Regions from separate parts of the Arthrobacter sp. P4_H3 genome, predicted to be linked through region 1. Evidence: predicted binding sites of a transcription regulator. Region 1 holds the regulator's gene; the other holds the start of a gene.

Region 1 (9,431 bases):
ACTGAACCATCTGTTCGGAGTTGTCAAAGATGACCACCTCCGTCCGGACACCGGGAAGACTATGGGGAAATTCACCTGTGGTGCGCTCACCGGAGCTGAACCGGGGCCTTCCGTTTGTTGCTTCAGTCATGGTGCCGGCCTGCGGGCCTCTGGTCCCCTCCAGTTAGGAAATTTGTCGCTCTGCCTGATCAGTTCGCCTTCGCTGCGTCAGCGTCGGGCTCCGTGCCGGGCCGAGTCCTTCCATCTTACGCCAGTACGCCGCGCGGGAACCTCGGACCATTGCCGTCCAGTGTCCGGGCCGCAACCGTTTCGTTGCAGGTTCCCGTAATTAGGTATCAACTTCGTATCGGCCTCATATCGTTCCCGTTGCAGTTCGGCCGACCGTCCGTAAACGCCGCTGGGGGCCGAAGACTCCATGTAATGCTGGAATCCATTGCAGAGTGCGACACAGGCACGTTCACACGGACAGGGCGGAGGAACCCGGAAGCACCATGGAGATCTGGAATCCACGACGCCGGAACACAGCGGGAGGCAGTCGGGCACGTTCCGCAGCGCTCCTTTTTGTGCTGCCCGCCGCCCTGGTGCTCTCCGGCTGTGTGGCCACTCCTCAACCGCCCGAAACAACGGCGGCCAGCACGCCCCAGGCCATGACCGGGTCCGCCACCGCCGGCGTTCCCAGCACGAGTGCCCCGCTGGAGACCACGCAGGCTTCGAACAAGGCTCCTGTGTACTGGATCGGCCGCAGCAACGAAAACGTCTTCCTCTACCGTGAATTCCGGGACGTCCCCGAGCAGGAAAACCCTGTCACGCGGGCGCTGCGTTCGATGATGTCCCAGAAGCCGCTGGATCCGGATTTCTTCACCCCGTGGCAGAACCCGAAGAAGCTTGCCACCTCCATCTCCGGCAAAAACGTGATCACGGTGGATGTCTCGCCGGATGCCTTCAACAGCAATCTCGACGAAGACATGGCAAAGCGGGCCATCCAGCAACTGGTGTACACAGCGACGGCTGCCGGTGCGAGCTCGGGGCTGGTGGACTCCGGCCAGCAAATCCAGGTGGTGATCCTCGTCGACGGGCACACTGATTACCTCGCGTTCAACCACGTCCGGCTGGGTACGCCTACTCCACGCGGCGCGGGCATGGTGGCGCCGGTCTGGATCATTGATCCACAGGAAGGTGTGCGCGTTGCTGACGGCAGCGTCAAAATCAGCGGACGCAGCACGCTCCCCGGGGCCAAGCTCCGGTGGAAGATCCTGAAGGTCGAAGGCAGCACCGACAAGGCGGCCTATCTGAGCGGTGACGTCACGGCGTCGGCCGAGGCGACGCAGTCCGGGCTCTTCTCCCTGAACGTCAACCTCGCTCCGGGAAACTACGAAGTCCGCGTTTCCCAGATCGATCCCGGGACGCCCGACCGCGAAATGAACGTGGACACGCGCGGCTTCACGGTTGAGTAGCAGCTGAGCCTTTCACCGCAACACCCCTGAATCAGCGGACGCTGCTACCAGCGTCCCAGGATATCGCTGGCGAGAACCGTGGCGGCCGGTCCCGCCGTGGAAGACCTGAGTACGTGGTGGCCCAGAAGCGCCGTCACCGCACCGGCACTGCACAGCTTGGTGACCTCCCGCGGACTGATTCCGCCTTCCGGCCCGACAATGAGCAGGATTTCACGCGGCCCCGGACCACCGGTCCCGCCGTCGCTGTCACCGTCGCGCCAGGACTCCAGAACGGCGCGCAACGGCCGGACTGCATCCTCATGGAGGATGATGGCCAGGTCCGCCGCAGCGACGGCGGCCTGCAAACCTGCACCGTCGACGGCGGCACGAACCTCGGGAATCCAGGCCCGGCGCGCCTGTTTGGCCGCTGCGGTCACCACGGACTGCCACTTGGCATGCGCTTTGGCGGCCCGCTCACCTTTCCACCGGACGATGGAGCGTTCCGATTGCCACGGGATGACCGCATCGATTCCCAGTTCGGTGGCAGTCTCCGCGGCAAGTTCGTCGCGGTCGCCCTTGGCCAGCGCCTGAACCAGGACAAGGCGCAGGTCCGGGCGCTCTTCGGTTTCGAGCGCCGCGCACTCCACGGTCAGCTCGCCCTGGCCCACGGCGGCGACGGTCCCGGTCAGCCTCTTGCCGGCTCCGTCGGCTATGTCAACGGATTCCCCTACGGAAATCCGCTTGACGGTGACGGCATGCCGGGCTTCGGCTCCCTGCAGGACGTACTGCGACCCGGGAACCTGCTGGTCCAGTGCTCCTGGGGTTGCGAAAAAGACCGGGTTGCTCACCGCTACAGGTTACCGAACCGGTCCCGCAGCTTGGCGAACACACCGCCGCTGGCGGTGAGTTTCCCCTCGGTGTACTGCTCGCCCCGGAGTTTGGCCAGCTGCCGGAGGAGGTCTTCCTGTGCGGCATCAAGCTTGGCCGGGGTCTCGACCTGCAGATGGACCTTCAGGTCGCCGCGGCCGTAGCCCCGGAGATGGGTGACGCCGAGCCCGCGCAGGGTGATGACCTCACCGGACTGGGTGCCCGCCTTGACGTCGATTTCCTGCTGCCCGTCGAACGTGTCCAGGCTGAGTTCGGTGCCCAGGGCTGCGGCGGTCATCGGGATGTGCAGGGTGGCGTGAAGGTCGTCGCCGTCACGCACGTAGGTGGCGTCGTTGTTGACCCGGATCTCCACGTACAGGTCGCCGGAGGGGCCGCCGGCAGGCCCGGCTTCGCCCTGGCCGCCCAGCTGGATGCGGGTTCCGGTGGCTACGCCGGCAGGGACCTTGACCGTCAAGGAACGGCGGCTCCGGATGCGGCCCTGGCCGTTGCACTCGTTGCAGGGATCCTTGATGACGGTTCCGAAGCCTTCGCAGGAACCGCAGGGGGCGGCTGTCATGACCTGGCCCAGGATGGAGCGGACGGCCCGCTGTACCTGGCCGCTGCCGCCGCAGATGTCGCAGCGCTCGGGGTGGCTTCCGGGCTGGCAGCAGGAACCCTCGCAGGTGGGGCACGTTACGGCTGTGTCCACCTCAAGCTTCTTGTTGACGCCGAAGACGGCGTCGCGAAGGTCGATGCGGACGCTGATGAGGGCGTCCTGGCCGCGGCGGACGCGCGAAGCGGGCCCGGCTGAGCCGCCCGCTCCGAAGAACGTGTCGAAGATGTCCTGGAAGGCGAAGCCCTGGCCCGAGTAGCCGGCACCGCCGAAGCCGTTGTCCGTGCCGTTCTCGTTGCCGGTGGTGTCGTAGACACGGCGTTTCTGCGGGTCGGACAGCACTTCATAGGCGTGCGTGACAGCCTTGAAGCGGTCCGAGGCATCCTCGCCGGGGTTAACGTCCGGGTGCAGGGTTCGCGCAAGCTTTCGGTAGGCTTTCTTGATCTCTTCGCCCGTCGCTTCGGGTGAGACTCCAAGAACGTCGTAGTGGCTGCTCAAAGTTCGTATCTCTTCCTGGTTGTACTGCCTGTGATGCTGCTGCCGCACCCCGCAAGCCGGGACACGGAGGCCTGGTTGGCTGATGAAGGACCGGTCAAGGTCCGAGGATCCTGGAAAGGTAGCGTGCCACGGCCCGGACCGCGGCCATGGTGGTGGGATAGTCCATCCGGGTGGGGCCAAGGACGCCAACCTTGGCACTGGAGCCGGGGCCGTAGCCAGTAGCCACCACCGAGGCTTCGGCGAGTCCGTCGTACGGATTCTCGCGGCCGATGCTGACGGTGACGCCACGGGGGTCCTCCGCCATTTCGCTGAGCAGGCGGAGCATGACCACCTGTTCTTCGAGTGCCTCGAGGACCGGGCCGATGCTCAGCGGGAAGTCAACATTGGATCGTGCGAGGTTGGCGGTTCCGGCCATGACCATCCGCTCCTCGCGGGTGCTGCTGGCCAGGGCGTCCAGGCCTCGCGCCAGCGCCTGGGCGGCATGCCGGCGTGACGGTTCACACGCGGCGACGACGGCGGGCAGCGCCTGCGGGAGAAGGCTCAGCGGTGTGCCGGAAAGGCTCTTCAGGAACCGTGTGCGAAGACCCCCGAGCTCGTCATCGCCGAGGTCCTGCCCGACGTCAATGACGCGCTGTTCGACTTTTCCGGTGTCCGCAATCAGCACGATCAGGACCTGCCGCGGTGCCAGCAGCACGAACTCGATGTGCCGCACCATGGCACGGCTAAGGTGTGGATACTGCACCACCGCCACCTGGTTGGTCAGCTGCGACAGCAGCCGCACGGTGCGTTCCAGGACATCGTCCAGGTCGTCCGACCCTTCCAGCAGCGTCTGGATGGCCCGGCGTTCGGCCTGCGACAGCGGCTTGACCGCGGAGATCTGGTCAACGAAGAGCCGGTAGCCCTTGTCCGTGGGGATGCGGCCGGCACTGGTATGCGGCGCCGTGATCAGGCCCTCGTCCTCCAGCGCTGCCATGTCGTTGCGGATGGTGGCACTGGAGACACCCAGATGGTGCCTTTCCACCAGCGCCTTGGAGCCAACAGGTTCGCGGGAATGGACGTAGTCCTCCACGATGGCGCGCAGTACTTCAAGCTTGCGTGGTTCGCTCATTCTCCACCTCCGATCGGCTTTCGCGTGCCATGGGCCCGGCATTGCGCCAGGCGCATATCCCGTCACCAGTTAGCACTCGTCATGTCTAAGTGCTAACCAGTCTAATATGAGTCGCCGCGTTGTTAGCATTGGTACCGCTCCGGGCGAAACTCCGGCGCGGAACCGGACGTGCGGATAAATGAACCCACGGCCGCCCTGGTTCCCTCCTCCTAGTGCAAGGCAGTGTGTATCGGATGTCGTACCAGAACTGGGGCCCGCAGGACATCACGGCTCCCCGGAAATCCGAGCTTCCCGAAGTTCCGGTTGAACGCGGCATGGTGCTTGAAGACGTGCAGTCCGGCTGGGTGGGCGCTGTCACCAGGGTGGAGAAGTCGGGCGGCATGCATGTTGTGGCACTGGAGGACCGGCGCGGCAAGTCGCGCACCTTCCGCCTCGGCTACGGGTTCCTCCTGGAGGGCCTGCCTATCCGGCTGATGCCGCCTGCTCCCCGCGCGCAGGCAGCCCCCGCCGGATCCAACCGGACGGCCTCCGGGTCGGTGCGGGTGGCCGGCCAGCGCGCGCAGGTGGCCAAGGCAAGCCGCATCTGGGTGGAAGGCAAGCACGATGCCGAACTCGTGGAAAAGGTCTGGGGTGACGACCTCCGTGTGGAGGGCATCGTCGTCGAGCCTTTGCACGGCATCGACGACCTCACGGCGGCGGTTGCCGCGTTCCAGCCGGGCCCCGGCCGGCGGCTGGGGGTGCTGGTTGACCACCTCGTGGCCAACTCAAAGGAGTCGCGGATCGCCGACGCCGTCATGGCGTCCCCCGGCGCCGCGGGCAACGTGCTGATCGTCGGCCACCCCTACGTGGATGTGTGGCAGGCGATCCGCCCCGCAGTGCTCGGCATTGACGCGTGGCCGGTTATACCGCGCGGCGTCGACTGGAAGACCGGAATCCTGACGGCCTTCGGCTGGCCCCACGAGACAAAGGAAGACATCGGCCTGGGCTGGCAGAAGCTGCTGGGGGCCGTCCGCAGCTACGCAGACCTCGAACCGTCCCTGCTGGGCCGGGTGGAAGAGGTCATCGACTTCCTCACCGTGCCGTAAGGGGCCGGTGGACTCTCCGAATGCACCACTGACCCCGTATTCTTGATACGGCGGTTGTTGCTGTTGTGGCAGCGTCCGCTTTTCCGGGAACCACCGCACCACTGCAATCCGAAGGACGACACCGTGGCAGAAGACGCACGTGAACAAAGGGACAACCAGGCCGGCCATGGCCAGCCCCAGTATCATGGTGTCCCCGCCAACGCACTGCCGCTGACGGCCAACGAAGACCGGCAGTGGGCGACGCTCGCCCACTTCGGCGGCATCCTTGGATGTGTCCCGTCGCTGCTGATCTACTTGATCTTCAAGGAGCGCGGGCCGTTCACGGCGCAGGAGTCCAAGGAAGCACTGAATTTCACCCTGCCTCCCACCGTCGCGGCGGTCATCTGCAACATCCTCGTGATGCTTCCGGTCGTGGGAAACATCTTCGCGGTGCTGGCCACACTGATCTGGATCGCCGTGACCTGCTTCTCGGTCGCGGCCGGCATCCACGTGAACCGGGGCCAGCCGCACCGGTACGAATTCAACCTGCGCTGGATCAAGTAACCGGCTGAGGCCGGGCCGTCCGGGCACTGCCCGGACGGCGAAGCCGAATCAGTCCGGAAGGATCCTTCTGACCACGGCGTCGGCGAGGAGCCTGCCTTTGAGCGTGAGGACGAGCCGGCCCCTGAACGCCAGGGCGGGGTCCACCAGGCCATCGGCGATCAGCCCCGCGACCGCGTGCCGTCCCGACGTTCCCAGCCCGGCAACCTCGAGTCCGCTGCTCAGCCTGGCTTCGAGCATGACCCGCTCAACGTTCCGGGTTTCGGCGTCGAGCGTTTCGCGGCCCGCTGCCGGCGACGCGCCGCTGGCGAGCCTGCCCGCGTAGGCGGTGGGGTGTTTGACGTTCCACCAGCGGACGCCGCCGACGTGCGAATGCGCGCCGGGGCCGATCCCCCACCAGTCGTCCCCGCGCCAGTACGCCAGGTTATGCCGGCATGCCTGTTCCGGCGTGCGGGACCAGTTACTTACCTCATACCAGCCGAGGCCGGCGGCGCTGATGAGGTCGTCCGCGAGTTCGTACTTGTCGGCATGGTCGTCGTCGTCGATTCCGGGAACTTCGCCGCGGCGGATCTGGGCGGCCAGCTTGGTGCCGTCTTCCACAATCAGCGCGTAGGCACTGATGTGGTCCGGCCCGTACGACAGGGCGGTTTCGAGTGAGTACCGCCAGTCCTCCAGGGACTCGCCCGGGGTACCGTAGATGAGGTCCAGGCTGACCGCGAGGCCGGCATCCCGTGCCCACTGCACCACCTGCGGCACGCGGCTGGGCGTGTGGGTGCGGTCGAGCACCTTCAGCACATGCGGGACGGCGGACTGCATCCCGAAGGACACACGCGTGAAGCCTGCGTCAGCCAGCAGCTGGAGGGACTCCGGGGTGACGGAATCCGGGTTTGCTTCGGTGGTGACTTCGGCGCCGGGCTCCAGCCCCCATACAGCAACGGCCGCGGTGAGGATGCGGGCCAGGTCCTCCGCGGGCAGCAGCGTGGGCGTGCCGCCGCCGAAGAAGACCGTGCCCAGCCGTCGGTCAGGCAGCCCGCTGGCCTGCAATGCCTTGGCGGCAAACTCCACCTCGGCGATAGCCGTGGAGGCATAGGCGTCCTGGGACGCACCGCCGCCGAGTTCCGTGGCCGTGTAGGTATTGAAGTCGCAGTACCCGCAGCGGACGGCACAGAAGGGGATGTGGACGTACAGCCCGAATGCCCGCCCGGCAGCGCCGTCGGCGGCCTGCGCGGGAAGCAGGCCGTCCGACGGCGCGGGGTCACCGAGGGGTAGGACGCTAGGCATTGCTGCGGCCTCCGGAGGTTCCGGCCACTGTCATCACTACTTCTTGGCCTTGTCCTTGGACTCGTCGGTGGTCAGCGCGGCGATGAAGGCTTCCTGGGGAACCTCAACGCGGCCCACCATCTTCATGCGCTTCTTGCCTTCCTTCTGCTTTTCCAGAAGTTTGCGCTTACGCGAAATATCGCCGCCGTAGCATTTAGCCAGGACGTCCTTGCGGATGGCGCGGATGCTTTCGCGGGCGATGATCCGGGATCCGATGGCAGCCTGGATGGGAACCTCGAACTGCTGGCGAGGGATGAGCTCGCGCAGCTTGCCGGTCATCATCACACCGTAGGCGTAGGCCTTGTCCCGGTGGGTGATGGCGCTGAAGGCGTCCACCTGTTCGCCCTGGAGCATGATGTCAACCTTCACGAGGTCGGCAACCTGGTCGCCGTCCGCTTTCCAGTCAAGCGAGCCGTAGCCGCGGGTCTTGGACTTGAGGATGTCGAAGAAGTCGAAGACGATTTCGGCCAGCGGCAGGCGGTACCGGATTTCCACCCGGTCCTCGGACAGGTAGTCCATGCCGCCCATAATGCCACGGCGGCTCTGGCACAGTTCCATGATGGCGCCGACAAAGTCATTCGGCGCCAGGATGGTGGCGGACACCATCGGCTCCCGGACTTCGGCGACCTTGCCGGTGGGGTATTCGCTGGGGTTGGTGACGTGGACGACCTTCTTGTCCTCCAGCGTCACCTCGTACTCCACGTTCGGTGCTGTGGAGATCAGGTCAAGGTTGTACTCGCGTTCCAGCCGTTCACGGGTGATTTCCAGGTGCAGCAGCCCCAGGAAGCCCACCCGGAAGCCGAAGCCCAGGGCGGCCGAGGTTTCCGGCTCGTAGATCAGGGCGGCGTCGTTGAGCATCAGCTTCTCCAACGCATCGCGGAGCACCGGATAGTCGGTGCCGTCCAGCGGATAGAGGCCGGAGAAGACCATCGGCTTGGCATCCGCATAGCCTGGCAGCGACTGCGCGGCAGGCTTGGCCAGGTTGGTGACGGTGTCGCCCACCTTGGACTGGCGGACGTCCTTCACACCGGTGATCAGGTAACCCACTTCGCCGACGCCCAGGCCCTTGGAAGGCGTGGGTTCCGGGGAGCTCACGCCGATTTCGAGGAGTTCGTGCGTGGCGCGCGTGGACATCATCTGGATCCGCTCACGCGGGTGCAGCATGCCGTCAACAACGCGGACGTAGGTGACCACGCCGCGGTAGGTGTCGTACACGGAGTCGAAGATCATGGCACGGGCGGGGGCATTGGGATCGCCCACCGGGGCCGGCAGGTCGCGCACGATCTTGTCCAAGAGGACCTCGACGCCGGCGCCGGTCTTGCCGGAGACCCGCAGCACCTCGTCCGGGTCGCCGCCGATCAGGCTGGCGAGCTCGGCCGCGTACTTCTCGGGCTGGGCGGCGGGAAGGTCGATCTTGTTCAGGACCGGGATGATGGTGAGGTTGTTCTCCATCGCCAAGTACAGGTTGGCGAGGGTCTGGGCCTCGATGCCCTGGGCGGCGTCAACAAGCAGAACCGCGCCTTCGCAGGCAGCCAGCGAACGGGAGACCTCGTAGGTGAAGTCGACGTGGCCGGGGGTGTCGATCATGTTCAGGGCGTAGCTGGTGCCGTCAACTTCCCAGGGCATGCGGACAGCCTGGGACTTGATGGTGATGCCGCGCTCACGTTCGATATCCATACGGTCCAGATACTGGGCCTTCATGTCGCGGGACTTAACGACGCCGGTGTACTGCAGCATGCGGTCGGCCAGAGTGGACTTACCGTGGTCAATGTGCGCAATGATGCAGAAGTTCCGGATGATGGCCGGCTCTGTTGCGGCGGGCACCGGGGCGGTGCGGGCCATGGGAGACACGCAGGGTCCTTACTGTTGGCATTTCGCGGCTGTGATCAGGAAGGCCGAAGCCATCGCAGGACCTGCCGCACGTGAACTTATAGTGTCCCACGTCCGGCCGCCAGTCGGTGCATTGT
Region 2 (22,567 bases), on a different contig from region 1:
CCTTGGACGGCATTGATCCCGACGGCGACTCGGTCACCTTGGTGGGACTGGAGCAGGCGCCGCGCAAGGGAACAGCTGTCGTCGGTGCCAGCTACGTGGAATACACGGCGCCTGCGAACGCCTCCGGGCAAGACAGCTTCTCCTATGTTGTTGAGGACCGTTACGGGGCACGATCCACAGCGCTGGTGGCGGTAGGCATTGCTCCCGCTCCCGGATCCAACCAGAGTCCGACGGCCGTTGAGGACAGCATCACCGTTCTCCCGGGCCGCCACGTCGCAGTGGACGTGCTGGCCAACGACTCTGATCCCGACGGCGACAACGTCACCCTCACAGCCAACCGGCTCGAAGCTGCCGCGGAATTGAAGGCCGACGTCATCGACGGGCGGGTGCAGCTCACTGCCCCGTCGACTGCGGGGACCTCCGCGACGGCGATCGTCAGGTACGAGATCAGCGATGGCCGGGGCGGCACCGCCGTCGGCACCCTTAAGGTTCAGGTGCGCAGCGATGCCGCCGCCCTGGCGCCCATCGCCCGGGACGACCGCGTGACGTTCGCCGAGACCCTGGGCAAGACGGTCATCGAAGTTCCCATTCTGAAGAACGACGAAGACCCGGACGGGGTGGCAAGCGAACTGCGGATAACCTTCCCGGAGGGCGCACCTACGGCCGGCATCCCAGCCCCGGGCAAAGTTTCCGTGCGGCTCGCGGACCAGCCGCAAATCATCGCGTATACCGTCACCGACATCGACAATCTCAGTTCGACGGCGTTCATCCTGGTTCCCGGCCTCGAAGGGCAGGCACCCGCGCTGCGGAGCACTGCCCCGCTGGAAGTCCTCAGCGGCCGGCAGCTGACCCTGAACCTGCAGGACCTGGTGGTTGTCCGGGCCGGCAAGAGTCCCCGCATCACCCAGGACTCGAAGGTACAGGCCGTGGCTTCCGACGGAGCGCCGCTGGTGAAGGACGCGACCACCATCGTGTTCACCTCCGCTGACGACTACACCGGCCCGGCGGCCGTTTCCCTCGAGGTCACCGACGGCGCCAGCGTCGACGACCCTGACGGGCGCACGTCGGTACTCACGATCGGCATCACGGTCCTGCCCGACCCCACCCGCAACCATCCTCCAACGTTCCCCTCGAGCACCCTTGAGGCAGCGGTGGGCGAGGACTCCAGCCTGGAGCTGCGCGACGTTGCCTCCGACATCGATGAAAGAGACAAGGACAAGCTCACGTTCGCGCTGCAAGGTACGCCGCCTGCCGGGATCAAGGCCACCCTGGACGGCAGCCTCTTCAAAGCCACCGTCGATGGCGCAGCCAAGGGCAGCACACTCTCGGTCCCGGTCACCGTCTCGGACGGGCGCAGCGCCCCTGTTGCGGGTGCCGTGGACGTCCGTGTGGTTGCGTCCAAACGTCCTCTGGCGTCGGCCAACGACGACGTCATCGCCGGTGCCCGGGCGGGACAGTCCCAGCGGGTACAGGTGCTGGACAACGACCTCAACCCGTTCCCGGAGGCGCCGCTGAAAATCCTCAGCGCCGCCGTCGAAACCGGAACCGGTACGGCCGCTGTGGACGGTGAGGCAGTCATCGTCACGCCCGCCGAGAAGTTCGTGGGCACCATGGTGGTCCGCTACCGGGTCCAGGACAAGACCCAGGACGCCGAACGCGAAATCGATGGCCGCATCCGGCTCACGGTCAAGGACAAACCGGATGCTCCGTCGACGCCGACGGTCGGCGAGGTGCGTGACCGCACTGTTGTCCTCAACTGGTCCCCTCCCGCCAACAACGGTGCAGCAATCACGGGATACAAGGTCAGCGGCAGCGGAGGGTTCTCCCAGCAGTGCCCCGCCACCACCTGCACCCTCACGGGCCTGACCAACAATGTCGAATACACCTTCACGGTGGTGGCCACGAACGAGGTGGGCGACTCCGCACCGTCTCCTGCTTCCGCCCCTGCCCGCCCGGATGCCAAGCCGGACACCCCGGCAGCTCCGACGCTCGTATTTGGCGATCGGTCCCTCACGGTGAACTGGGTTCCGCCAAACAGCCCCGGCTCACCGGTGGAGAGCTACAACCTGGAGATCTCACCGGCGCCACCCGCCGGGAACATCCGGGCAAGCAACCTCACCGGCACGTCCTACCATTGGTCCGGCCTGGAGAACGGGACGCCCTACCAAATCAGGATCCAAGCCTCCAACAAAGCGCCGGATCCCTCGGAATGGAGCCCCTATTCAGAGACGGTCATCCCGGCCGGTGTACCCGGCGCCCCGGGCAAGCCGACCGTCACCCGCTCCACCTCGGGCGGCTCGGAATCGATCATGGTGGTGTCATGGGCTCCCGCGGCGGACAACGGAGCCTCCATCGACACGTACACCGTGAATGCCGTTCAGGGCGGATCCACCGTTACAAGCAGAACGGTGTCCGGCAGCCAGCTGAGCGTGCCCGTGACGGTCAGCAACTCCACCAGCGATTACTCCTTCACGGTGGTGGCCGAGAACAAGGCAGGCACTTCGGCGGCCAGTCCGCCGTCGGACCCCCGCCGCGCCTTCGGCACGCCCGGCGCCGTTCCCAGTGTCCGTGCTGATCCGCTCGACAACGCGGTGCAGCTTTCCTTTGGGGCGGCCGCCGGCAACGGCGCAACCCCGAGCTACCAGTACCAGGTCAACGGAAGCGCCTTCCAAACCGTGCCCTCGGACAGGGTCATCCGCACAGGCGTGCCCAATAACGGCAACTACACCATTGGCGTGCGGGCCGTGAACAGCATGGATGGCGCAACCTACGAAGGCCCGGTCACCAACTCCAATCCGGTGGCGCCGTACGGCCAGCCGCACGCCGCGAGCATCAACCCCGTTACGGTCACCACGACGGTAAGGTTCGATGTCGGCGCCGTGGTCAACAACGGGCGTCAGGTCGTGGCACTGGAATACCAGTCGTCCGACGGGAAGTCGGGCACGTTGGGGGCAGGAGGAGGATCTGTCACCACGGGGAACGGGTACGACCAGTCCATCTCCATCACAGTCACTGTCGTAGACGACCTCGGACAGCGCACGGCTGTGTCGGCGACCGGAAGGACAGCTCCCGCGAAGTACCTTACGGTGGATAACGGTTCAGCCAGCCCCGGCACCTGCGAATGGCCCACAAACGGCACTTCAGCATCAGACACGCCGGCGAACTGCGCCGCCGGAGGAGGAACGTTCGTGGCCCAGGGCTCCCGGGTGCAGGTCCAATGCGTGACCACCGGTGCCGCGTACACCATCTACGACGGAGCCACCGGCAAGCCCACCGGGGCCACCGGCAATGTTTGGTACAAGGTGATCAACAACCTCTGGATCCGCCCGTCCGACGGGCCCGTGGATTCGGGGGTCCCGGCCTGCTGATGCAGCCTCCGGACGCGAGGGCGTTGCCCGGCAGCTCAGTGGCCGGTGTGCATCCGATCGCGTGCGCAATTCACAACGGCGGACAAATCGAGCCCGTAGGTCGGCCCTTCGCCGGAACCGTACTCCTCGAGTCGGGCCGCACCGCGTTCGAAAAGCCGGAGCGCGCCGACGCTGTTACCACGGGCGGCGTGGGTCAGCCCGACGCAGATTTGGGCGAGCCCTTGCCAGAGGTTGCGTTCTTCGGCTGGCCCGGCTTTCCAGCGGGCTTCGAGTACCTCATGGGCGGCGAAGGGCCGGCCGGCTTCCACCAGGCTCCGGGCTGAGACCAAAGTCTGCGCCGGCGGCAGCGGCTCTTCCGAGACCGGTTCGACGCCGGCGCTTCCGTACGGCAGCGGCCGCCCCAGCGCGTCACGGGGCCGGGCCTGGCGCGGACGCCTTGAAGCGTCCCGATCCCTGTCACGGGTCATTGCAGTTTCCGCCCTGAGCGTCCCTGGACTTTACGAACTTTCATACGCCCAATGCTACGACCCGGCCCTGGAGGTCTCCGACCCGCCGGATCAAAGACCTCTGCAGTTCCAAAGGAGATGTTTAGGCACGGGTGGCCATGAAGGCACTGACGGCGGCTTGGGCTTCTTGGCCCGCCGGTCCGAGCCAGAACAGGTGGCTGGGCGCCGACAGCTCGACGAGCACGGCACCGGGGATGGTGTCCGCATAGTCCTCGGCGTGGGCGAAGGCGACACCGGCATCCTGGCGTGAGCCGGTCACCAAAGTCGGGCAGCTGGTCCGGGTTTGGACCAGCCGGCGGTATGGGGCACGATCGGCTCGGGCCTGCTGCAGGTCGTTGACGAACCCGCTGCCGGAGCGCATCGTGCTGAACAGTTCCCGTGCCCGGCGCTTGTCCTCCATGGACCAGGTGTGCCACCAATTATCCACTGGCGTCTTTGACAGTGCGCCAACCATCCGACGCAGCCCGGCATCGGACCTGACGAAACATGCCACCATCGCCCAGGTGGGGCCCTGCAGTGTCGGCGAGAAAGCCAACGGGCCGAAGAGTGATTCGAGGCGGGTGTCCGGGTACGCGAGCGTCGAAGGGGCGCAGCTGTGCAGCACCAGTCGAGGCACCAATTCCGGCAGGGAGTATGCGGCGTGAAGGGCCTGCATGCCACCGAAGGAGACACCAACGGCCGCTGCGGTCTGGCCGATGCCCAGCTCCTGGCAACACTCAGCCACCGCGGGAACAAACTCGGCGGCATTCAGGGGTCCCACATCCGTGTTCCCATAGCCGGGGCGCGAGAACGCCAGCACCCCGTGCCCTTCTGAGGTGTAAAGGCTCCAACCGCAATCGCTGGCGGCAGAGCAATGTCCACCGGGGAAGAACAGCACGGCTGGCTTGTCCCCGGGCCGGTACATGACTTCAACAGGACCTAGCCGCGTTGGGACCACCCGAGTCTTGCTCACGGTCCAACCCTACGGGGCCCGTCTCGAGCCCCACCATGGGAGCGCCGGTCAACGACCAGCGTCTAGCTTCCGGGATCCCTTGGTTCAGCGGGATGGGTTGTCTCTTCCGCCTGGGCTGCGAGGCCGCGCACGATCGCCTGCAGTTCTGTACGCAGTGTGTCGGTGTCGACGTCCGCGTTTGCCAGGACTGAGCGCTCCAGGTCGCGTGCTTCTTCGCGTGCGGACGTCCCGGCCGCGGTGATGGACACGACCTGGCTGCGGCGGTCGGACTGGCTGCGCTGGCGAACGACGTACCCGTACGCCTCGAGGCGCATGAGGGTCTTGCCGATAGTCTGGGCCTGCACCCGGACGATCTGCGCAAGTGAAGCCTGGGTCATGGGGCCGTTAGCCGCCAAGACGTCCAGTGCGATCACCCCGGCATGGGTCAACCCGATATCGCCCAGCTTCTCGTTCCACGCGTGTTCGACGAGCCGCGCGGCGGTCGACAACAGGCGGCCTGTGGGCCAGATTCTGATATCAGGCATAGGCGCAGTATAGAACCCGGCGGGTCTGCATGGTGGGGCCTCTCGTGTGGTGCAGCCAAAGTGGACGTGACGAAGCCCGTCGATGGGGGACCGGCGGGACCTTCACACGCTCAACGGTACATCGGCGCACTTTGATCAAACGATCGAATAGCGCCGCCGACAGTCCCGCGGGCCGGTGTCATGGGCCAGGACAAGCACGTTCATCGAGATTACGTACTTTGCTCCCATGAACATTCCGTGAACATGCTGGCGGAGAACGCGGGGTGGGAGCCCGCAGATTTCCCCTGTCTGCACCGCACATCTGCACACGCGGCTAGGTCCGCCACGCGATTGGCAACCTGGGATGGGAAACCCGTCGGCCCGCATCGGAGGTCTCTGCGACAAAAGCTTTTGTGGACGTGGGAGGGTGGTCATTTGCCCGTGGTTTCGTGGTCCACACTTAGCACGTGCGTACTTTTGGTGTTGAGGAAGAATTTTTGATTGTTGATCCCCGCGATGGCGGTCCGCTGCCGATAGCAGGCGAGGTCCTGCGCCTTCATGATTTGGGGCGTGCGGCCGAGGCTCCTCCCTCGTACCCGATGCTGGCTGTTGAGCTCCAGCAGGAACAACTCGAAGTAATTACGGGACCGCACAGCCGCCTGGGCGGGCTGGTCGACGAAATACGCGCCGGACGCTCCTACGCGGACGCGCTGGCCCGAAAAGCAGGCGCGAGGATCTCTGCACTTGCCACGTCCCCGGTGCCGGTCACGCCCCGGTACACCCGCAACGACCGGTACGACGCCCTTCTGGCAAAGTTTGCGCTGACGGCACGGGAGCAGCTGACGTGCGGGTACCACGTCCATGTTTCCGTCGGATCGGACGAGGAAGGCGTCGCCGTCCTGGACCGGATCCGGTCCTGGCTCCCGTCGCTGATCGCACTGAGTTCGAATTCCCCGTTCTGGAATGGCACTGACAGCGGTTACGCCAGTTTCCGCACGCAGGCCTGGAATCGGTGGTCCACGGCCGGTCCGACCGACGTGTTCGGGTCGGCAGATGCCTACCACTCGCTGGTGGAGCGTCTGTCGGGTACCGGAGTGGTCGCCAGCCCGGATTTTGACGCCAGGCTGTCTGCCCGATATCCAACTGTGGAGATCCGTGTGTCCGATGTGTGCCTTGATATCCGGGATGCCGCCCTTATCGCGGCTCTGGTACGGGCACTGGTGGAGACCGCGGCGAGGGAATGGGAGGCCGGACAGCCGGCAGACACGGTTCCTACGGCGATCCTGCGACAGGGAGCCTGGCTGGCAAGCCGGTTCGGTATCGACGGGAACCTGCTCCATCCACTCGTGCACAAGCCAGACACCGCCAGAAACGTTGTTGATGCACTTTATGACCACGTCCGGGACGCCCTCGACGGGACCGGGGACACTGCCTACGTGGAGGAGTCCCTGCACCGACTCCTCATTCAGGGCACCGGCGCCACACGGCAGCGGGAGGCTTACAAACGCCGCGGCAGCCTCGCAGATGTGGTTGCCCACGCCACTGGCGTCACCCATGATGAAACCGACAATCAGCACGACCACGGGGAACGGTTCTTCAGAGACGCAGAGAACGCCGACCGACGTTCCGACCTGGTGGCCCTCTCCCGCTGATGCAGCTGTCCCGTTCAGTAGCCGGTGGGCAAGATGCGGCTGACTCTCAGGCCGGACTGGCCCAGGCGTGTGTATTCCACGTCTCAGCCCTCGATCCCGGTGCTGAGGCTGAGGTCCCGCCATTGCTCCAGCTCCGCGCGCTGTGCCTCAGCGACGGCGGCGAAGGCGCCAAACGCGTCCTGTCCGAGCACCAGGAGCGACGGCGGGTTGGGACTTTCGACGACCGCCAGGATGGCTTCGGCGGCCTTCGCCGGGTCGCCGGGCTGGGTGCCGTGCGTCGTGTCGTTCTCCTTGCGCCGTTTCCCGGCCGTCTCCGCGTAATCCCCGATCGGCGTCGCCGACTGGGTCAGTGAGCGGCCGGCGAAGTCCGTGCGGAACGCGCCCGGCTCGATGACGGTGACGTTGATTCCCAGCGGCTGCAGCTCCTTGTGGAGGGATCCGGACAGGCCCTCCAGGGCGGCCTTGGTTGCCGAGTAGTAGCCGGAGCCGGCCGGTGAGATGCGTGCTGCGATTGAGGAGATGTTCAGGATGGACCCTGACCTGTTCGCACGCATGCCTGGGAGGACTGCCTTGATCATGTCCACCGCGCCGAAAACGTTGGTGTCGAACAATTGCCGGATGTCGGCGTCGTCCGCTTCCTCAACCGCACTGCGGTAACCGTAGCCGGCATTGTTGACCAGCACGTCGACGCCACCGAAGCGCGTCTGCGCCTGCTCGACGGCCGAGCTGATCTGCACTTTGTCGGTGACATCGAGGGGCAGGGCCAGCGCCGTGTCGGGGAAGCCGGACGCGATGTCTTCCAGCGTGGCAGCGTTCCGGGCGGTGACGACGGCGTTGTGTCCGTGGGCGAGGACAGCCTGGGCGAGTGCCCGGCCAAGTCCGGTGGAGCATCCTGTGATGAGCCATGTAGCCATTTGTGTATTCCTTTCGTTGGAACGGGTGGTGGCGCGTTACGTTCGGATGCCGGCGTTGACTCAGGACGGCACAATGCGCACCAGCGTGTCGGTCGGGTCCTGCAGGATCGGGTCGGGCACCGTTTGCACCCGCACATCGCCGGCGCCGTACATAAAAGTTGCTCGCATCCGCATGCCTCTCCGTTCTTCGGTCGGTGGATCGAAAGGTTCCACCTCCACTCATCAGGTAACAGCAGAACCGTTCAGGTGAACAGGTACTGCCAGGGCATGGTTCGGGAGATGCGGCGTGCGGCCCTCCCACCGCTGCTTCGCCGGCCATAGCCTGAAGGCATGGAGGGCGCGGCCGAAACCGCGGTACTGCTCGGCACGGCAGCAAGACCGCCCGTCCAGCTAACGCTGGACACGAGCCGCACAAAAGCATCTGGTGCCGCGATAAGCCGGACACCAGCATGACGGACAACGAGCGCTGGCAGGGAGTTTGGCCCGGCTCTCACAGAAATGAATTCAAGATGGATCGGAGCACCAAGCGCGGCACCGTCCTCGTGGTCGGCGCGACCGGAAGCGTCGGCCGCCGCGTCGTGGCAGAAGCGGTACACCAGGGTTACAAGCCGCGGGCCCTCGTGCGCGACACGTCGCGCGCACGCCGCCTCGACTCAGCCGCAGAGAAGGTTGTGGGCGAACTGACCCGGACCAAAACCCTCGCCGACGCTGTCGCCGACATCGACGCCAGCGGCAACGCCTACACGATCGTTCGTCCCGGCTGGTTCGACTATAACGACGATGACCAGGTGGCAATCGCACCGCTGCAGGGCGACACCCGCCACGCGGGAAGCTCCGCGGACGGCGTCATTGCGGCCGGTTCGTTCGACGGCGTCAGGGACCAGGCGAACATGCCGCTGAAGCCGAACCGGAACGCGTAGGCCGGGACCTCAGTGCGTTGACCGCGGACCGGCATTGAAGCCGGACCCCGTGGTTGACGAACACCCGAGAGGTCCTGTGACCCTACTCCAAAGTGACGCCAACAAATAGCATTGCATCATGGAACAGCTGCAAGAGACGAGCCCGGACGAACCGGTCTTGTCTGCCACCACGGTTTTCGCCAGCCTCGCGGAATTGAGGGACGCCCCCGGCTATAGCCCAAAGGCAATAGCCGAACGGCTGACAAACTCGCTGGGCTCGGATGCTGCCGCACCCCTGCTGGGCGTCAGCGTGGACGTTCTGGATCGCTGGATATCGGGCCAGGATGCGCCGGATGCAGACGGCCGGCTCCGGCTTGCGGACCTGGACGCCCTTGTAGGGCACCTCCACAGTGCTTTCACGCCGGCCCAGGCCATGCACTGGATGTGCAGCCCGAACGTGCAGCTGGGCTCCAGACCCATCGATGTCTACCGCGTTCGGGGATCGGCGCCGGTAATCGGCGCCATCCGTGCCCATGTCCAGTATGCCTTCGGCTGACCGGCCTGAATTGATCGCGGGTCCGGCGTCCGTTCACCAGTGACCGGTGCTGGCGAGGATGTAGTCGGTGGCGGCGGGACCGGTCATGGTCAAGTGGTTGTGCCTGGGGTTGATGCGGTGTTGTTTGAGGGCCGCCCAGAGCGAGCGGGCCGGTTCTGGCGTGGCCTGATTTAGCAGGCACCAGCTGGTGTAGAGGCCGTAAAGTTCGTCTTTGCCCAGTCCGGCATCGGTCTCCCGCTCCGTGATGAGGGATTCGCGGAGGAACCGGTCAAAGTGGGTTGAGGTCATGTCAGTTCCTTTCCTGCCTGTCATCGGATGGCCCGGATAGGGCGGCTGAGTGGGGAAGCGGGGCCGGTCAGGCGTTGATTTCCTGGCGCTGGTTCTTGTTTGTTTCGATCTCAATCCGGCGGGGTTTTGCCTTTTCGGCCATCGGGATCCGCAATGTCAGCACTCCGGCGTCGTAGCCGGCTTTCACAGCGCCGGCGTTGAGGTCGTCGCCGAGGATGAGCTGGCGGCTAAAGACTCCGCGGGGACGCTCTGCGGCAACGAACTCCGTATTCTCGCCCGTCGGGCCTTTGCGTTCGGCCCTGACCGTCAGGACATTTCGTTCGACGTCGATGTCCACCGAATCGACGTCAACTCCGGGCAGGTCGAACGCAACAACGAATTCTTCCCCGTCCTGCCAGGCGTCCATGGGCATCGCGGCCGGCCTGGCCGTCGTCCCGAGGACCTGCTGGGTGAGCCGGTCGAGCTCACGGAACGGGTCGGTTCGCATCAGCATGTCTTCCTCACTCCTTACAGATCGTGTATGACTCCTATTCACAGCCGGATTATCTGTCATGGCTGAGATAGATTTTTTATAGCACCCGTGTGAGACTGTTGCAAGAGGGTATTTTGGGTTTCAAGGAGGGGCCGATGGCGCAGGACAGCAGCAGGGTCACGGGAGTTTATGCCATCTCCGTGGCGGCTGAACTGGTGGGGATGGGGCAGCAGAACCTGCGCCTCTACGAGCGCAAAGGGCTGCTGGAACCGGGGCGGACCGTTGGCGGGACCCGCCTGTACAGTGAACAGGACCTGGTGACGCTGCGCCGGATCAGCACGCTCCTCCAGGAGGGGCTAAACCTTGCCGGCGTCCGGGCAGTCCTCGAACTGGAATCCGCCAACCGGCACCTGGAACGCGAACTCGCCGCAGCCAAGGCACGGCGCAAGAGCTGACCCCGGGCGGGCCGCGATCACCCCTGCCCGGTCAGTGGCTGCCCGCTGCCAACCAACGCGTTCGCTTTGGGTCACCTCAGGGTTGGTCTTCATAAGCGGGCCCTTGCCAGATGCTAAGCGTGCTGATTAAATCATGCACATAGCGCCATTACGACGCTGATGTTCCAACCGGAAGGAAGTGCGTCATGGGAATTCTCGGATTTCTCCTGCTCGGCCTGATTGCGGGAGCCATCGCCAAAGCTGTACTTCCCGGCAGGCAAGGCGGGGGCTGGGTAGTCACGCTGGTTCTGGGCGTCGTCGGAGCGATCCTCGGCGGCTGGATTGGTTCCCTGATCTTCGGCGGGGGCCTCGGTGACTTCTTCGACCTCCGGACCTGGCTGCTGTCCATTCTCGGCGCCGTGATCGTGCTGGGGATCTTCGGCGCCGTCACGCGCAGGAGCCGGGCCTGACCCCCGGCAACGCGGCCGGGCTTCGCGATCGCATCGACGGCTTCCCCTCGTAGTGACGAAGCCGTACAGAACGACCGCGAGCCCGGCAGCTCTTCGCGGGCAGATTGATAAGCCGCATCAAATGTTGCATAGGTCACATTCGGGGCTTAGTGTTGTCGAGGGCCGCAGCGTCGCGGCCCACCCTGTAGGAAGAAGCACGTGATAGACAAGCTCAGAGTGATGGTCCGAGTGGACCTTGACTGCGCCCAGGCACAAGTTGCCGCCGAGGGCCACGTGACGATGGAGAACGTTCGCGGCCTGTATGCGGTGATGAAACGCGCCAACTCGATCACAGCCGGCCTACGCATCGAGATCGATGTGACCGGTGCCCTTGTAGAACCGGACGCCCTGGAACGGCTTCGCGACTGTTCGCGCTCTCACCACTTGCCCGCTCACGTGGATCCGCTCCAGTCCGATTACCAGTTCAGCATCCTCGCCCCCCAAGGAGCCGGAGTCCGCGGTGAGGGTCTGGTGCTGGCAGCCTGACGACGGCGTCATCCGCGCCGGCCGCGGCGAGGGCGGTCCCGCTGAGGTTTCTTACTCGTACTCTGCCGCCCGCTTGTACGACGCCGAGACCCGGCGGTAGACCGGGGTCAGGAAGGCCAGCAGCGCTGCCGCGATCATTATGATCCCGGCGATGAGGAACACCAGGGCGATGCCGCGGGAGGTGCCTTGGCCCAGCAGCGGGGCCAGCTGGGCGGCTCCCTCCGCGGACCGCGCGTACGGGATGATCCAGACCTGGGCGATCGGCGCAATGAGGAACGCGGTGATCGGCGCTGCCGCGGACTCGAACGCCATGGCGAATCCGAACACCCGGCCCTGCCGCGGCAGGGGCACCACCTGCTGGATGACCGTCTGCTCGGCTGCCTCGACGAAGGGGACCAGGACCAGGTACAGCCAGATGCCGGCGATGTACAGCCATGCCAACTCCCGCAGCGTGAAAACCGCACCGAGGACGCCCATGACGATCACCGCGATGAGCATGGTGCGCAGTGGGTTGGACCCGAGTCCGAACTTGCCGATCAACGCACCGCCCACGAGGAACCCGGTGGAAGCAACAGCGAAGAAGGTGCCCCACAACTCCACGGGGAACATCTCCAGGCCATACGGGTCCATCAACGCCATATAGACGCCACCGATGAAATTGTTGAACGTGGAGAACAGGATCAGCGCGAACAGTCCGCCAATGGCCAACACGGCGGCGAGCGAACCGCGCAGGTCGAAGCCGCCGTGTGCGTCCGTCGCCGCCGCGCGCACCTCCTCGGGCATGCGCAAGGTGAGCAGGTGCGCGAAGGCCAGCGCCGTGAGCACCAGGGCGACGACGACCGTCCAGCCCATGCCCAGCAGCCCGACCGACAACCCTGACAGCACCGAGGTGACGATCAACATCAGTCCCTGCACCATGCCCACCAGCCCGTTGGCATTTACCCGCCGGTCCGGCTCGATGAGGATGGTGACCGTGGTGGACAGGGCGATGTTCCGCATATTTTCCACCACCGCACCGACCAGGATGATCACGGCGAAGATCCAGAACCACGGCTGTGTCAGGTCCAGCATCGAGGCGAAGGGTGTCAGCAGGAACATGACTCCGGACAGCACGAACATCACCAGGGTGAAGCCGGCGGCGAAGCGCATCACCGCCAGCTTGCGGTAGCGGTCCACGAAGGTGCCGAAGCTGATGCTGGAAAGGGCGATCAACAGCATGTACGCGCCGCCGATCACTCCGGTGGCGATCACGTTCCGCGTTTCCAGGTAGACCCAGAACGTCAGGGCGAACCACAGGTAGCTGGTGGTGATGTTGGCCAGGGCGGTGTTCACCAGGATCCCGGCAAACGTGCGGGACCGCTGTGCCGAAGTGCGTAAGGAGGTGTCGACGCCGCCGGGATCCGCCGCGCGAGGGGCCTCGCCGTCCTCAACCTGCGCTGAGGTGACAGCCGCGTCCGCAGCGGCCCCGGGCGGGGCCGGTTCCTGCTCTGTCATGCGTCCCAGTTTACTGACAACTGACGGGCGCGGACATGGTGCCGCCCGGTAGGGAACCAGTCACAAAGGAGTCGAACAGTTGGGGTCATCCTCAAAAGGTCCCGTGGGATCCACGCATCGAAGGGAACGTAGCACCGGAGGGTGCGCCTGCCGCGGCAAGGATTCGCTCGGCACGCAGAATCACCGGTTTGTCCACCATCTCACCATTGACCAGCACGACGGCGTCGCGCGAGGACCTGACTGCCGCCAGGACCCGGTTCGCCCACTCCACGTCCTGCTCAAGTGCTTGGAATGCCCGCCTTGCGCCGGCCACCTGCCCGGGGTGAATCAGCAACTTTCCGGTGAAGCCCAGCCGCCGCTGCCTTTCGGCATCACGTGCCACAGCAGCGGGATCGGTGACGCTCTGCGTGACACCGGCAACGGGACCCGCCAATCCTGCTGCCCTGGAGGCGATGACCAGCAGGGAACATGCGTACAGCAGCTCCGGCTCATCCGGCTGGGAGGTGGAAATTCCGGTATCTGCCGCAAAGTCGAGATTTCCGAAGGCCAGCCGGACAACACCAGGTACGCGTGCCAGCTCGGCGGCGCGCAGTACTCCTGCGGCCGACTCCACCAGCGCCACGAGCGGCACCGGACCCAACACCTGGGCCACCGCCGTAAGTTCCTCCGGCGAAGACCCCTTGGGGACCACCACCCCTTTGAGGTAGCGCCGACCCGTCAAGGCCGCCAGATCAGGTTCCAGCCAGGGGGAGTCGAGGCTGTTGATCCGGACCACGGCCGGGGTGGCGTCCACAAACTCAGCAGCAGCAGACCGCGCGTTGTGCTTCTCCTCTGGTGCCACGGCGTCCTCCAGATCGATGATCACGGCATCCGCGCCGGAAGCCACAGCCTTGGCAAATCGGTCCGGACGTGACCCCGGAACGAAAAGGAAGGTGGACGCGAGCCGGATATCCATCTACTTGAGGGCCTTCAGCGACTGTTCATCCCAGGCCGGCTGCACTCCGGTGAAGTCCGGTCCGTGGCCACGTTTGTAGATCATCATGGTGCGTTCGAAAACAATCACAATCCGGGACTCCTGATTGAAGCCGAGGGTGCGGACTTTCACGATTCCGATGTCCGGGCGCGATGCGGACTCCCGGGTGGAGAGCACCTCGGACTCGGAATAGATTGTGTCGCCCTCAAAAACGGGGTGCGGGAGCCTGACGCTGTCCCATCCGAGGTTGGCGAATACATGCTGCGACAGGTCAACAACAGACTGGCCTGTGACAAGCGCCAACGTAAACGTCGAGTCAACAAGCGGCTGCTTGAACTCGGTCTGCGCGGCGTAATGGGCGTCAAAATGGATGGGTGATGAGTTCTGCGTCAGAAGAGTAGTCCAGATGTTGTCAGTCCTGGTGATGGTGCGGCCCAGGGGATGCCGGTAGGTATCGCCGACACAAAAGTCTTCAAAATACCTGCCCGTCCAGCCGGCGACGTAATTCTTTTCAACGGTGTGCGGAGTAGTTGCTGAGGTAGTCATGCCACCCAGTCTGACCGCGGCTCCCCGCTTCTGACCAATAGCCTTTTCGTCTCATGTTGATGCATGCAGTGCATACTGAATCGTCACGGCCTGAGTACGGGATGCGCCCGGAGGAAGTCGATGAAGAGAGCTACGGGAGGTGGCTGCCGACGGTTCGCCATAACTGCGGCGCCCGCCACGCGGACGGCGCCGTCATCGGTGAGAGGCACCTGTTGGGTGCCTTTGGATAAGGGGCCGCGGATGGATGCCGGCAGGATGCTGACGCCCATGCCGGCCCGGACCAAGCCCCACAGTGTGGGTATTTCCGTGGCCTCCACGCTGATGCTGGGAACAAAGCCGGAGGCTGTGCAGAGTGCGTCAGAAATCTGACGCAAACCGAACTCCGGACGGAGCGCCAAGAAGGATTCGGAAGCGGCTTCGCCAAGGTCAATCGCTTTGCGCCCCGCAAACCTGTGTCCGTCCGGGACCACAAGGCGCAGCGGTTCCTGGGCAATGGGATGCCAATCAACGGCGTCGTCACGCGGCTCCGGGCTGATAATCGCCACGTCCACCGCCTGGTTCCGCAACATTTCCAGCGCGTGGCCAGCCGCCGCTCCCTCCAGGATGAACCGGGCCTCCGGGGCATCCCTCCGGTATTCCTGGATGAGCTGCGGCACCAGCCACGAACCATACGATGTGACGAACGCGAGCGAGATGATGCCCTTGCCCGGGTCGATCATGGATGAAATCCGCTGCTCGGCGGTACTGATTTCGCCGAGCGACCGGAGCGCGTGGGCACGCAGTACTTCTCCATACCGGTTGAGCCTGATCCGGTTACCGGAGCGTTCGAAGAGCTGTACTCCGAAATGCTTTTCAAGCCTGCCGACTGCCCGGGAAAGGGTCGGTTGGGAAATGCTCAGTGCCTCGGATGTCTCGGTCACATGCTCCGATTCCGCGAGCGCCACAAACCATTCCAATTCCCGTAGATCCATCCAGCCATTATGCACGCGACGTATCGATTGCACTACCAACCATCATTGGACGGCTGTGATGGCCGGCACAAGACTGATGGCATGGACAAACAAGCAACCAGCCCGAAGGCAATCTCCCGTGGACCGCTGGACGGCATCGTCGTCGTCTCGCTCGAGCAGGCTGTGGCCGCACCGTTCGCAACCCGTCAGCTGGCGGACCTCGGGGCACGGGTCATCAAAGTGGAACGGCCTGGCGTCGGCGACCTCGCCCGCGGCTACGACACCACAGTGAACGGACTCGCGAGCCATTTTGTCTGGCTCAACCGGGGCAAGGAGTCCATCGAACTGGACGCCAAGAGCGATGACGGCCGCCGCGTATTGCTGGAGCTGATTGCCAAAGCTGACATCCTGGTCCAGAACCTGGCCCCCGGCGCCGCAGACCGCCTGGGGATCGGCGCGCAGCAGCTCAAGGCGACCCGCCCGGACCTGATCACCTGCGACATCTCCGGCTATGGGTCAGGCGGGTCATACGAGCAAAAGAAGGCCTACGATCTGCTGATCCAGTGCGAAAGCGGCTTGGTCTCCATCACGGGCACGCCGGACGTGCCATCCAAGGTCGGGTTGTCCATTGCGGACATCGCCACAGGAATGTACGCCTACACGGGACTTCTGACCGCCTTGTTGCATCGCCAGCAGACGGGGGAGGGGTCCAATATTGAGGTCTCGATGTTGGAAGCCCTCGGGGAATGGATGGGCTATCCGTTGCTGTACACCATGTATGGCGGAACCGCGCCAGCGCGCAGCGGCGCAAGCCATTCCACGATTGCCCCGTACGGGCCGTTCCAGGCAGGCGACGGATTCACAGTAAATCTTGGCCTACAGAACGAGCGGGAATGGGAAAAGTTCTGTTCCATAGTTCTGCGACAGCCTGAGACGGCCCGCGATCCGCGGTTCGCCGGCAATGCCAACAGGGTTGCCCACCGGCGGGAACTGGACGGGCTCATCACGGAGGCGTTCTCCGAGTTGAGCGAAGCCCAGCTCATGCAGCGGCTGGAGGAAGCCCAGATAGCGTGCGCCCAACAACGCAGCGTGGCCCAGTTCGCCGAGCATCCGCAACTGAAGGAACGCGGCCGGTGGCGGGCGGTTTCCACTCCCGCCGGGTCCATTCAAGCGCTAATCCCGCCGGTGACCGTTGCGGGCAGGCAAGTGCAGATGGGGGCCGTGCCCGCCCTGGGCCAGCACACCGACTCAATTCTTTCCTGGCTCAGCGAAGCCTGACCACATAGCCGCCCCGCAATGATGCGGGCGTCGAAAACCAAGGCCCTGCAATGATGCAGGCGCCGGAAGGAACCACCATGCTACTCATTCTCGCTTTAGCCGGCCTCGTAGTGATCTTCCTACTCGGATCGCTCAGGCCGGTGAACATGGGAGCCATCGCCCTCGTTGTGGCCTTCATCCTCAGTGTTGCCATCAGCGGGGAACCGACCAAGGACCTGCTGGGCGGATTTCCCGTCAGCCTGCTCATCATCCTGGTCGGCGTCACGTACCTCTTCGGCCTTGCCAGCACCAACGGCACGGTGGTGTGGCTGGTGACGGCAGCCGTCCGCGCCGTCCGCGGCCGAAAGGAAGTCATCCCGTGGGTGCTTTTCGCGTCCGCTGCCATGCTGGCGGCAATCGGGGCGGCGTCACCGGCCGCCGTCGCGATAGTCGCACCCATTGGCATAGCCTTTGCACTCAAATACCGTACGAGTCCGCTGATGAACGGGCTGATGGCCGTCAACGGCGCGGCCGCCGGCAGTTTCTCCCCCGTAGGGATCCTTGGCGGAATCGTCGTCACCACAGCAAATCACAACGGCCTGGTGATTGACCCTACGTTCCTCTTCCTGGCGACGTTTGGCTTCAACACTCTTGTTGCCGGGGCCACCGTGTTTATCTTCCGGCGCCGCGGAATCCACCCAGCCGAAGCCGGCACCGAAGGAGCCGGCAACGGGGCAGCCGGTCCGGTGGGCCCCGACCGCGGAGTCGCCGGTGCCGGCGGTGTGCAAGTGGCCACACAGCAGCGGACCTTGGTCCCTACGCTCACGAGCGAGCAGTTGGTTACCATCGCTGGACTCGTCACCATGGTGGTGGCGGTCTCGGTGTTCGGAGCCGATGCTGGCCTCACGGCGCTCACCGTTGCGGTGGCCCTCGCATTACTCTTCCCCAGGACCGCGAAGCAGGCTTCCACGCATATCGCGTGGTCCGTGGTGCTACTGGTCTGCGGCATCGTCACATATATAGCTGTCTTGGAACGCCTTGGCGTGGTTCAGTCCCTGGGCGATTCCATCGTGACCATCGGCGCACCTCTTCTTGCGGCCCTTCTCATCTGCGTCATCGGGGGAGTCGTCTCGGCCTTCGCTTCCACGACCGGTATTCTCGGTGCGCTGGTGCCGCTGTCCATCCCGTTTCTTCAGAGCGGCCAAATCAGTGCGACAGCTTTGCTGGCCGCCCTGTCCGTTTCAGCCTCCGTGGTTGACGCCAGCCCCTTCTCCACGAACGGCGCGCTGCTGGTCGCCAACGTCCCTGAGGACCAGCGCGCCAGCACGTACAAGGCACTGCTCATGTGGGGTTTCGCCCTGATCCTGGTGGCACCGCTGTCAAGCTGGGCACTGTTCGTACTAATACCCTGGTGACTGGCAACGGCAACAGCACGGACGACGGCGGGAGGTCCCGCCGTCGTCCGGCTGTAGTGCGGTGGCCGGGACGGGCCGCCATGGGGCTGGAAGGTCCAACGCCCTGCATACGTTCAGGCTATTGACTTGGTTCGGTACGGTGTTAGATTGCCGCTAGCGGGCAACGCCCGCGTGGGGGGGCCGACGCCCCGAGCCAACGGTGGCTTCACTGCACAGCCGCCGCCCCGGGGCCGTACAACGGAGGCAGTCATTATGAGTTCCGGCGCCGGACCACACGTCGGCAGGGGTTCCACCGATCCCGAGTACGCAGCCAACCTTCGTCGGGCCACCCTCGCCTCGAGCGTGGGCAGCGCCCTGGAGTACTACGACTTTGCTCTTTACGGGCTGGCGTCAGCCCTGATCTTCAGCAAGGTCTTCTTTTCCAACCTTGACCCCGCCACCGGCACCGTGGCCAGCTTCGCCACGTTCGGTGTGGCCTTTGCGGCGCGGCCACTGGGCGGCCTTTTCTTCGGCACTGTTGGCGACCGGCTTGGCCGGAAATGGGTTCTGGTGGCCACCATCCTGCTGATGGGCGGCGCCTCCACGCTGGTCGGCGCGCTGCCGACGTATGACCAGGCGGGCATTCTGGCTCCGGCGTTGCTGGTCCTCATGCGCCTGCTCCAAGGCTTCGGTGCGGGAGCCGAGCAGGCCGGTGCAACAGTGCTGATGGCGGAATACGCGCCCGTCCGGCGCCGGGGCTTCTTTGCCGCCTTGCCGTTTATTGGCATCCAGGCCGGTACGCTGCTGGCCGCCGGCGTATTCATCTACCTGGGCACGCTGCCGAGCGAAGTGCTGCTGTCCGGGATCTGGCGGATTCCGTTCCTGGCCTCGATCCTGCTGATCGCGATCGCCCTCTTCATCAGGCTCCGCCTGCGGGAGAGTCCTACCTTCATCGTGCTCGAAGAGCAGGACCAGATTGCCCAGAGTCCGCTGCGCGAGGTCTTCAGCCGGTCGCTCCCAAACGTGCTCCGCGGCATCGGCCTCCGCCTGGCCGAGAACGGCGGTTCCTACCTCTTCAATACGCTGGCCGTCAGCTTTGTTGTCACTACTGTTGGCGTCGGCGCCTGGATCGGTCCGCTGGCCGTCGCGGTCGGATCACTCGTGGGCATGATCTCAGTCCCGTGGGCCGGAGCGTTGTCGGACCGCTTCGGGCGGATCCCTGTCTACCGGTTCGGAGCCGGCGTTCTGCTGGTGCTGGCTTACCCCGGCTGGTGGCTGCTCTCCCTGGGGAACCCCATCGTCATTATCCTCGTGATCGCCGTTGCCATCGGCTTCGGGGTGAATACGATGCTGGGTTCGCAGTGCGCCCTGTTGCCCGAACTTTTCGGCAACCGCCACCGCTACATTGGTGTGGCCACGGCGCGGGAGTTCAGCGCGGTGCTCGCGGGCGGACTCGCCCCGGTGGCCGGTGCGTGGTTGATCAGCATAAGCAGCGGAGCCTGGTGGCCGGTTGCCACCTATGTGTTTGCGCTGTCCGTTATCACCTTCATCACAACGTTTCTGGTGCCGGAAACACGCGGCCGCGACCTGACCCTGATCGAGGACGCCTCACGGGACACCGACGAGCAGGTCAGCCTCAGGCCGACGGCGACCAGCCCCCGCCGACGGGATCGCGGGACCGGACAATTGGCCTAGTCTGCAGCCCTGGTGTCCATCCCCGCCATGTGGAGCGCTCCCTGATGGCACCACTAGACAATCGCGTTCGTGAGGGTTCCGATGCCGCCGAGGACAACGTCCACACAATCACCGGGCTGTACGGCAACTGCTGTCCCGGGAGCCCCTGTCATCACGACGTCCCCCGGTTCAAGCGTCAACCAGGACGTGACGTAGACAAGGCACTCCGACACGGAGGAGGGCAGGTTGAAGGAACCTGATTTCGCCCTGACCACGCCGTTGACGAACACGTCGATCCCCACGAGGTCGGGGTCCGGGATCTCCGTTTCAATCCATGGACCCAGAGGCGTGTAGTTGGTGCCGGCCTTGCCTTGGAAATTCCGCTCGTCCACGGCACCCTGGTCCACGTTGGTGACGTCGTTAACGCAGGTAAAGCCGAGGACGTGCTCCAGCGCGTTCCCGGCTGTCAGTTCCCTCGCACTTTTTCCGATGACGACGGCGAGCTCACCTTCGACGTTGACGGTACCGCGCCCGCGGGCCGCCGATACCTGATCCCCCGGGGCGGCCACCGTGTGGACAGACTTGTGCCACGCCTGGATCGGCAGGGGATGACTGTTGAGCGTGCGGTTGTGGGCAATGCCGAGCACCACCGCGGGCCGGACGGGAGCAAGGAAAACCGCTTCGGCGTCAGGGGTTGTGTCCCCGGTGCAGGTGAGTGGTTCCACGAACGGGTCGATAATGTGATCCCAGCTACCGTTTCGTTCCACGGCATATTGTGGGCCTGCGGCAGTCTGTAGTCTTGCAATGCGCATTGCGCTCCTTGGTGGTGGTTGTGCATCTGGTGCGGCGGCCGTACGTGCTATTGGAGAAACTTGAAAACGCTCCAGGGGGACTGGGCTACGAAGTCGCAGTTGCGGCTATGCCTCGCTCCGAAGCTGGGGCGGCGGTGGGTGGATTCCGCCCGGAAGAATGCAGGCTCCCCGCAACCCAAACAACTGAGGCGCTGGCGGCGGGGACTCCGCCAGGCTTCCTCCCTCGCTGCGAATTCCGAGGCATCCCAATCCCTGCCGTCAATTTCACTCATGGCGCGTTTCACTGTCTGGATTCCTTCACAAAGTCGGTGCCCCTCCGCAGCCACGCGGCGACACCATATGAACGTGGCCGTGAGCCGGTAGTCAGGATTTCTCGTACGTGTAGCCGAAGGGAACGTCGTGGCTCAATTCGAGGGTGAACCGCCCGGGCGCGAGCTTCGTAACGAGAATTCCCGCGGTCCCATGCGCGAGTGCCTTCTCCTGGAGGCTGCGAATCCCGGCCTCCAGGGCGTGGGCCAACTCGCGGGCTTCTCGAACAATAACTTCCGTTTTTTCAAAGGCTGTCTCAGTCATCAGAGTCGCTTTCTGCTTGGGGAGGGGACTTAGCCGGCTCTGAGGCTGAGCCGGTCATTGAATGCAGCCGTTTCGAGCACTTCCCGGTTGATCACGAAGTCGGGGGTGCGGCCGTTGGCCACGGCTACGATGGCGCGCACGCAGCTGCTGCCGTTGCCGAGGGACATTTCATCGGTCCAGGAGAGACAGTGCGGGGACAGCGTTACGTTGTCCATACCGACAAGCCCGTTGGTCACGGGTTCCGTTTCAAACACGTCCAGTCCGGCTGCCGCGATGCTTCCGTTGGCCAGGGCCGAAATAAGATCCGGTTCATTGATGATCGGGCCGCGTGCCATGTTGATGACCACTGCAGTGGATTTCATCCGGTCCAGGATTGCGGCGTTGACGATGTGGTGGGTCTGCTCGGTCAGCACTGCCATCACAATGAGGGCGTCGCAACTGGACGCAACATCTTCCAACTCCATCAGTTCCACACCCAGTTCGCTGGCGCGCTCGGGCGGACAGAAGGGATCGTAGCCCACACACCGGACGCCGAAGGGCTGCAGCAGGCGGATCAGCTCGCCCCCGGTGTTTCCAACGCCGAGCAGGCCAACGGTCTTGCCGGTCAGGCCGGTGCCCATGAATCGTTCGCGGAGGTCCCAGGACTTTTCACGGACCAGGCGGTCCTTCATCACGGTGTTATGCAGTACGGACAGGAGCATGGACAGGGTGGCTGTGGCGACCGGGCCGCGGGCGCCGTCGGGAGTGATGGTGGCTACCGTTCCCGCACGGGTGCATGCCCTGAGGTCCACCGCGTCGAACCCGACACCGAACCGGGCCAGAATGAGCGGCGGATTTTCCACCCCTGCAAAGGACGCTGCCGTGACGGCGGGGGCGGCGTAGAGGATGGCGTCGTAGCGTTCCATTTGCGCGGGACTAAGGACCCCGGCCCCGTCCTCCTCCATGTACTCCCACTTCAGGCCCGCGTCGTCGAGTCCACCAAGTCCGATGTCGCCCCACACGTTGTTACCGTCGGAGTCCAGGAAATCGGGGGAGATCCCCACTGTGAATGTCATTTAGAAGACCGCCAAAGGGTTTACGGGCGAACCAGTGCCGCGCGGAATGTTGAGGGGAGCGACGACGAACATGAACCGGTAGCGGTTCTCTTCGGCGCACGCAGCGCCGAGATCTTCGAGGTCCAGGTTGTCAAGCAGGGGCAAGCCCATCGCCGTGATCGCCAGTATGTGGATGGGCGAGTGGATGCCGGGGGTGGGGGAGGGGCGAGCATCGGAATCGCCGTCGCCACCCAGAAGGACGATTCCACGCTCTGCCAGCAGCGGCATGCAGTCAACGTGCAGCCCGGCGCTCAGGTTCGA

What was found. Region 1 encodes HrcA, which represses chaperone genes, less so after heat shock. Its sites were predicted from a motif close to TTNGCACTCGNNNNNNNCGAGTGCNAA; they were not measured.
Region 2: AC1DRE_RS18285 (Hsp20/alpha crystallin family protein) is a predicted target of HrcA. The motif match lies at 10,210-10,236, and genes of this name have one in related genera.

The regions. Positions count from the first base shown of each region.
Region 1 covers NZ_JBFUKK010000001.1:307,064-316,494, forward strand. Annotated here, with positions in the region: gene AC1DRE_RS01450 (PhoH family protein) at 1-130, opposite strand, end outside; gene AC1DRE_RS01455 (GerMN domain-containing protein) at 492-1,454, shown strand; gene AC1DRE_RS01460 (16S rRNA (uracil(1498)-N(3))-methyltransferase) at 1,499-2,281, opposite strand; gene dnaJ (molecular chaperone DnaJ) at 2,284-3,411, opposite strand; gene hrcA (heat-inducible transcriptional repressor HrcA) at 3,506-4,519, opposite strand; gene AC1DRE_RS01475 (DUF3097 domain-containing protein) at 4,753-5,604, shown strand; gene AC1DRE_RS01480 (DUF4870 domain-containing protein) at 5,728-6,147, shown strand; gene hemW (radical SAM family heme chaperone HemW) at 6,196-7,425, opposite strand; gene lepA (translation elongation factor 4) at 7,462-9,315, opposite strand.
Region 2 covers NZ_JBFUKK010000015.1:57,967-80,533, reverse strand. Annotated here, with positions in the region: gene AC1DRE_RS18330 (Ig-like domain-containing protein) at 1-3,368, shown strand, start outside; gene AC1DRE_RS18325 (DUF309 domain-containing protein) at 3,404-3,835, opposite strand; gene AC1DRE_RS18320 (alpha/beta fold hydrolase) at 3,957-4,826, opposite strand; gene AC1DRE_RS18315 (MarR family winged helix-turn-helix transcriptional regulator) at 4,889-5,350, opposite strand; gene AC1DRE_RS18310 (carboxylate-amine ligase) at 5,797-6,981, shown strand; gene AC1DRE_RS18305 (oxidoreductase) at 7,065-7,895, opposite strand; gene AC1DRE_RS18300 (NAD(P)H-binding protein) at 8,405-8,815, shown strand; gene AC1DRE_RS18295 (helix-turn-helix domain-containing protein) at 8,934-9,350, shown strand; gene AC1DRE_RS18290 (hypothetical protein) at 9,384-9,638, opposite strand; gene AC1DRE_RS18285 (Hsp20/alpha crystallin family protein) at 9,706-10,131, opposite strand; gene AC1DRE_RS18280 (MerR family transcriptional regulator) at 10,266-10,565, shown strand; gene AC1DRE_RS18275 (GlsB/YeaQ/YmgE family stress response membrane protein) at 10,751-11,014, shown strand; gene AC1DRE_RS18270 (hypothetical protein) at 11,213-11,539, shown strand; gene AC1DRE_RS18265 (MFS transporter) at 11,591-13,033, opposite strand; gene AC1DRE_RS18260 (HpcH/HpaI aldolase/citrate lyase family protein) at 13,125-13,988, opposite strand; gene AC1DRE_RS18255 (MaoC family dehydratase) at 13,989-14,552, opposite strand; gene AC1DRE_RS18250 (LysR family transcriptional regulator) at 14,636-15,523, opposite strand; gene AC1DRE_RS18245 (CaiB/BaiF CoA transferase family protein) at 15,605-16,780, shown strand; gene AC1DRE_RS18240 (SLC13 family permease) at 16,858-18,174, shown strand; gene AC1DRE_RS18235 (MFS transporter) at 18,427-19,848, shown strand; gene AC1DRE_RS18230 (fumarylacetoacetate hydrolase family protein) at 19,902-20,594, opposite strand; gene AC1DRE_RS18225 (hypothetical protein) at 21,003-21,212, opposite strand; gene AC1DRE_RS18220 (NAD(P)-dependent oxidoreductase) at 21,242-22,267, opposite strand; gene AC1DRE_RS18215 (cyclase family protein) at 22,268-22,567, opposite strand, start outside.